Regions from separate parts of the Actinomadura graeca genome, predicted to be linked through region 2. Evidence: riboswitches for the same ligand, from Rfam matches in the RefSeq annotation. Region 2 holds a riboswitch; the other holds the start of a gene.
The links. A riboswitch is a leader RNA that binds a small molecule or an ion and turns the genes downstream of it on or off. The one in region 2 is predicted to bind glycine.
Positions count from the first base shown of each region.

Region 1: linked by a shared signal. The riboswitch ahead of gcvP (aminomethyl-transferring glycine dehydrogenase) and the one ahead of gcvT (glycine cleavage system aminomethyltransferase GcvT) in region 2 are both predicted to bind glycine.

Region 1 is NZ_CP059572.1:115,117-118,515, reverse strand. Features, by position in the region: gene gcvP (aminomethyl-transferring glycine dehydrogenase) at 1-2,027, opposite strand, end outside; glycine riboswitch at 2,088-2,199, opposite strand; glycine riboswitch at 2,200-2,295, opposite strand; gene AGRA3207_RS00520 (lysylphosphatidylglycerol synthase transmembrane domain-containing protein) at 2,576-3,399, shown strand, end outside.
Region 2 is NZ_CP059572.1:2,915,144-2,918,542, reverse strand. Features, by position in the region: gene gcvH (glycine cleavage system protein GcvH) at 1-336, opposite strand, end outside; gene gcvT (glycine cleavage system aminomethyltransferase GcvT) at 358-1,452, opposite strand; glycine riboswitch at 1,528-1,618, opposite strand; glycine riboswitch at 1,623-1,718, opposite strand; gene AGRA3207_RS12830 (M50 family metallopeptidase) at 1,956-3,254, shown strand; gene cds1 (L-cysteine desulfhydrase Cds1) at 3,255-3,399, opposite strand, start outside.

The sequences.
Region 1 (3,399 bases), 2.8 Mb from region 2:
ACGTACACCTGGCCGCCCGCCTCGTGCACGGCGGCGCACACGTCGGTGATCGTCTCCTCGAAGACGCCATGGGTGGACGGGTAGGTCACCATGATCGCCGACAGCCGGTCACCGTGCGTGCCGATCTTGGAGTGCAGGTCGTCCAGGTCGATGTTGCCGCCCTCGTCGCAGGCGACGACGGCGACGCGCATCCCGGCCATGACGGCGCTGGCGGCGTTGGTGCCGTGCGCGGAGGACGGGATGAGGCACACGTCACGGTGCCCCTCGCCGCGGGAGGCGTGGTAGGCGCGGATGGCGAGCAGGCCCGCCAGCTCGCCCTGGGAGCCGGCGTTGGGCTGGACGGACACCTTGGCGTAGCCGGTCATCTCGGCCAGCGCGTCCTCCAGCTCGCCGATCAGCTCCAGGTAGCCCTGGGCCTGCTCGACGGGCGCGAACGGGTGGATGCCGGCGAACTCCGGCCAGGTGACCGGCTCCATCTCGGTGGTGGCGTTCAGCTTCATCGTGCAGGAGCCGAGCGGGATCATGGAGCGGTCGAGCGCGATGTCCTTGTCCTGGAGCCGGCGCAGGTAGCGCAGCATCGCGGTCTCGGAGCGGTGCGCGTGGAAGACGGGGTGGGTCAGGTACGGGCTCTCGCGGCGCAGCCCGCCGGGAAGCGCCTCGTCCGCGCCGGAGACGTCCGCGGGGACGCCGAACGCCTCCAGGACGGCGGCGACGTGCCCGGGCAGCGTCGTCTCGTCGCAGGCGACCGCGACGTGGTCGGCGCCGGACGGGCGCAGGTTGATCCCGCGCTCGCGTGCGGCGGCCACGACGGCGGCGGCCCGTCCGGGGACGCGGGCGAGGACCGTGTCGAAGAAGGAGCCGTGCACGACCTCGACGCCGCCGCGGCGCAGCCCCGCGGCGATCTCGGCGGCGCGGCGGTGCGTGCGCTGGGCGATGGCGGCCAGGCCCTCGGGGCCGTGGTACACGGCGTACATGCTGGCCATCACAGCGAGGAGCACCTGGGCGGTGCAGATGTTGCTGGTGGCCTTCTCGCGGCGGATGTGCTGCTCGCGGGTCTGCAGCGCCAGGCGGTAGGCGGTGGCGCCGTCGGCGTCGACGGACACGCCGACGAGGCGTCCGGGGAGCTGCCGCTGGATGCCCTCGGCGACGGCCATGTAGCCCGCGTGGGGGCCGCCGAACCCGTAGGGGACGCCGAACCGCTGCGCGGAGCCCACCGCGATGTCGGCGCCGAACTCGCCCGGCGGGCGCAGCAGCGTCAGCGCGAGCAGGTCGGCGGCGACGACGACCTTCGCGCCCCGCTCGCGGGCCTGCGCGCAGACGGGCTCCAGGTCGCGGACGGCGCCGGACGCGCCCGGGTACTGCAGCAGGACGCCGAAGAAGTCGCCCTGGGGCAGCCCGTCCGACACGTCCGCGGTGACGACGTCGATGCCGAGGGGGACCGCGCGGGTCCGGACGACCTCGATCGTCTGCGGGAGCGCGTCGGCGTCGACCAGGAACGTTCCGGGCTCACGGCGCCGGGAGGCCCGGTGCGCGAGCGCCATGGCCTCGGCGGCGGCGGTCGCCTCGTCCAGCATGGACGCGTTGGCGACCGGCAGCCCCGTGAGGTCGCCGACGGCGGTCTGGAAGTTCAGCAGGGCCTCCAGGCGGCCCTGGGAGATCTCCGGCTGGTACGGCGTGTAGGCGGTGTACCAGCCCGGGTTCTCCATGACGTTGCGGAGGATCACGCCCGGGGTGATCGTCCCGTGGTAGCCCAGCCCGATCATGGACGTGAGGACGGTGTTGCGGGCGGCGAGCTCGCGCAGGCGGTCCAGCGCGGCGGTCTCGCTGAGCGCGGGCGGCAGGTCCAGGGGGCGGCCGGTGCGGATCGCGGCGGGCACCGCGTCGTCGATGAGCGCCTCGGCGCCGGAGTAGCCGATCGCCGCCAGCATCCTCGCCTGGTCGTCCGGCGAGGGGCCGATGTGACGGTCGGCGAACACGGCGCGGGGATGCTGCGGCGAGGCCACCGGTGCGAAGTACTGGGCGGTCATGGGGAGAGCCTCCTGGCTGCTGCGGTCGCTCAGGCCACCGCCGGCGCGGACCGGCGGCCTGTCTCCCCCTCTGTCATCGGCACCTGAGAGCTTCACCCGCGCGGCGGGGTTTCCCCTTCGGTGAGCCGTCCTTCCCCGTCGGGGGAGATCGACGCCTGCTTTCCAGAGGTGCCTCGCCCGAACGGTCCTTTTGCCTGAGAGGTTCCGGGGAGGTTGCCCCTTCGGCGCCTCACGCCGGCTTGCGCGAGGTCTCTCCCGTTCAGGGTCGACGGCGTGTCTGGGGCAAACCCTACCCAACGATCGCCCACTCCGATCGTCCCGGGCCCGCGAAGATCGGGACGGTGCCCCGGTGACCTGGGGCGCCGCGCGTGTACCGACCAGTACGATGAGCACGGCCCGGCGACGGGACGGGCCGCGGGGCCGGGGCGGAGAAGGGCGGCGGACACGGGTGGAGGCGCGCGCTGCCGGTGACGGGCTCCCGCTCGACGGCGCGGCTCCGGGTCTGGGACGCTGATCACGATGACCGATGGCCAGTGCGGCGGCCCGGCGTGACGCGGCCGACCGGAGTGACACCGGCCCGCGGCGGGACGCGGCGCCCCGGGCGGGGCACCGCCACGGGCGTACCCGTCGACGAGCCCGCCCGGCCGGACCGGATCCGGCGTCCCGTGGACGCGATCCGGTTCGCGGCGTCCTGCGCCCTGCTGGTGGCGGTGATGCTGCTGGTGTCGATCGCGCAGCAGACGACGCACGGCCTCCAGACCGACATCGCCGAGGGCACCGCGCACGCGCCGAGGCTGCTGCTGTCGCTGGCGACGCTGGCGTCCAGCTTCGGGGTCCTGGCCGTCCCGGTGGCCTTCGCCTTCGAGCGGCTGTTCCACAAGGACGGGACGCGCGTCGCCATCGCGCTGCTGGCCGCCGCGATCGCGTTCCTGATCACGATCGGGCTGGACGACCTGGTGGTGCCGTCGGCGCCCGGCGGCGTGCTGGACTCGCTGATCTGGGGCGGCACGGCGACCGCGCCCGTGCACACCGACATCGCGCCGGTGATCGCGTTCGTCACCGCGGTCGGGATGGCGGGGCGGTTCCGCTGGCAGGCCGCGACGTGGACGATGATCGGGCTGGCGGCGCTGACCGGGCTCACCGCGTCCTACGCCTCGGTCGCCGCGCTCGCGGCGACGTACCTGCTCGGCCGGGCGATCGGGCACGGCACCCTGTACGCGGTCGGGACGCCGAACCCCCGCCCTCCCGGCACGGCGGTGATGGGGGCGCTGGAGCGGCTCGGGCTGCGGCCGGAGCGCGCCGCGCGCCTGGACGCCGAGGAGGGCGGCGGCACCGAGGAGGCCCGCCGGTACGGGGTGGTCCTGGCGGACCG
Region 2 (3,399 bases):
GACCTTGAAGATCCACCCCTCGCCGTACGGGTCGTCGTTGATGATCTTCGGCTCGTCCACGACCGCGGCGTTGACGGCCGTGATCTCGCCGCTGACCGGGGCGTACAGGTCGCTGACGGACTTGGTGGACTCCACCTCGCCGCAGGGCTCGCCCGCCTCGACGGCGTCACCCTCGGAGGAGTGCAGCTCGAGGTAGACGATCTCGCCGAGGGCGTCGGCGGCGTGCGCGGTGATGCCGACGGTGACGATGCCGTCCTCGGGGACCTGCTGGGCGGGGCCGAGACCGGCGACCCACTCGTGCTCTTCGCTGTAGCGGAGCTGCTCCGGAACGCTCACGTTTCTTCTCTCTCCAGGGTTTCAGGAACGCTTGTAGAACGGCAGGGCGACCACGTCGACCGGCTCGTGCCTGCCGCGGACGTCCACGGCGAGGCCGTCCTCCCCGACACCGCTGTCGAGGTAGGCCATGGCGATCGGCCTGCCCAGTGTGGGCGACGGGGCGCCGCTCGTCACGACACCGCACGGCGTGCCGTCCGACGTGACGACCTGGTACCCCTTGCGCGGCGCCCGGCGCCCCCGGGCCACCAGGCCCACGAGCCTACGGCCCGGGGGCGTCTGCGCCTGCGCCGCCAGGGCGGCCTTCCCGACGAAGTCGCCGGGCTTGTCCAGCTTGACGACGCGGCCGAGGCCCGCCTCGAAGGGGGTCGTCTCGGCGGTCAGCTCGTTGCCGTACAGCGGCATTCCCGCCTCAAGGCGGAGCGTGTCGCGCGCCGACAGGCCGGCGGGGACGACACCGCCGGCCTTCGCCAGCGCCTCCCACAGCCGGACGGCGTCGGAGGCGTCGACGAACAGCTCGAAGCCGTCCTCGCCGGTGTAGCCGGTGCGGGCGACGAGCGCGTCGATGCCGGCGACCGCGGCCGCGAGGATCGCGTAGTACTTCAGCCCGGCCAGCGGCGCGTCGGTGAAGCCCTCCAGGATCGCCTGGGAGCGGGGGCCCTGGAGGGCGATCAGCGCGTAGTCGCCGGAGCGGTCCCGCACGGCGGCGTCGAAGCCCGCGGCCCGCTCGGTCAGGGCGTCGAGGACGACCGCGGTGTTCGCGGCGTTCGCGACGACCATCCACGTCTCGTCGGCCAGCCGGTAGACGATGAGGTCGTCCAGGACGCCGCCGTCGGGCGCGCAGATCATCGTGTAGCGGGCCTTGCCGACCGCCATCGGCGACAGGTTGCCGACCAGCGCGTGGTCGAGCGCGGCGCCCGCGCCCGGCCCGGCGAGGAAGATCTCCCCCATGTGGGACAGGTCGAACAGCCCGGCGCCCTGCCGGACGGCCTGGTGCTCGGCGGTCTCGCTCGCGTAGCGCAGCGGCATCAGATAGCCCGCGAAGTCGACGAGGTTGGCGCCGAGATCCTGGTGGACGTCGTGCAGCGGCGTCTTTCTGGCGGTGGAATCGGCGGACATGGGTTCGGCTCCTTCGTCGCGGGCGCGCGTGGACCCATCGTCCCACCCGCGCACCGGGCGTTTCCGGTGCCTCCCCCTCTGTCATCGGCGCCTGAGAGCTTCACCCGCGCCGTGCGCCGCGGGCTTGCACCTTCGGCGGGGGACGGACGTCCCCGCTTTCCAGAGGTCGCCTGGTCCGTGCGGTCCGTGGGCCTGAGAGGTTCCGGGGAGGATTTGCTCCTTCGGCGTCCCCCGCTGGCGGCCGGGGACTCTCCCGCACGGGATCATCGGCTCCGGCCAGGCTAGCAGCGGCCCAGCTCCGCGACCAGCGGGGCGGGTGCGCCCGGTCGCGGACGAAGGGGCCGCCCACGGCGCCGGAGCGCGATTGCGGGCCGTCCGGTAAGGACGGTCCGCCGCGTCCCATGATCACGTCAAGACTCAACGAAACGCACGCCCGTGACGTACCCTTTGGGGACTGCTGGATACCACCCCCCGGTGCGGGGTGCACGACCGGAGGGGCATGCATGGGCTGGCTGGCGGGAGTGCTGATCCTGTTCTTCGGCCTGCTCGCGTCCATCGCGCTGCACGAGCTCGGGCACTTCTCGTTCGCCAAGCTGTTCCGGGTCCGGACGACCCAGTTCATGGTCGGGTTCGGGCCCACGATGTGGTCCCGGCGCAAGGGCGAGACCGAGTACGGGCTGAAGTGGATCCCGCTCGGCGGCTACATCCGCATGATCGGGATGCTGCCGCCCCGCAAGGGCGACGCCCCGGGCCAGGTCAGGCGGATCAGCACCGGGCCCTGGCAGGGCCTCATCGAGTCCGCGCGCGGCGCGGCGCTGGAGGAGGTCAGGCCCGGCGACGAGGACCGCGTGTTCTACGCCAAGAAGTGGTGGCAGAAACTGCTGATCATGTTCGGCGGCCCCGCCATGAACCTGATCCTGGCCGTGGTCTTCTTCGCGATCCTGCTGATGGGCCTCGGCGTGCAGCGCGCGCAGCCGGTGATCCAGGAGGTCTCGCCCTGCATGGTCCCGGCGAGCCAGTCACGGCTCGACAGCTGCCCCGCGGACGCGGCGCCGACCCCCGCGCAGCAGGTCGGGCTGAAGGCCGGCGACCGGATCGTGTCCTACGACGGCAGGCGCGTCGATGACTACGCCCAGCTCCAGAAGCAGATCCGCGACTCCGCCGGGCGCACGGTCCCGATGGTCGTCGACCGCGGCGGCCAGAAGATCTCGCTGAACGTGCCGATCACCCGTAACAAGATGCGCGACCTCGACAACGAGAACAAGATCGTGGACGTGGGGTTCCTCGGCATCACCCCCGCCAGCGCGCTGGAGCGGCAGGGGCCCGGAGCGGTCGCGAGCACGATGGGCGACCTCACCAAGCACACCGCGGGCGCGCTGGTGCGGATGCCGCAGAAGATGGTCGGCATCTGGAACGCCGCGTTCAGCGGGGAGAAGCGCGACCCCAACGGCCCGATCGGTGTCGTCGGCGTCAGCCGGATCGGCGGGGACGTGGCCGCCTCCGACAAGCTCACCGGCGGCGAGAAGGTCTCCTACTTCGTGATGCTGCTCGGCTCGCTGAACCTCGCGGTCGGGCTGTTCAACCTCGTCCCGCTGCTGCCGCTGGACGGCGGGCACATCGCGGGCGCGCTCCTGGAAGCGATCAAGAAGGGGCTCGCGCGGGTGTTCCGACGCCCCGACCCGGGCTACGTCGACGTCGCCAAGGCCCTGCCCGTCACCTACGTGATGGCCGCCGTGCTGATCGTCATGGGCGGGCTGCTGATCTACGCCGACCTGGTCAACCCGATCCGCTTCTCCGGCTGATCAGAGAAGGTCCGTCGGGGGCATCTCGCCGGTCTTCAGGAAGCACTCCAGCGCCGCCAGGTAGGGGCCGATGTCCAGGCCCTGCCCCTCCAGCCACGCGTCCGAGCCGTAGGTCCCCGCGTACCGCTCGCCGCCGTCGCAGATC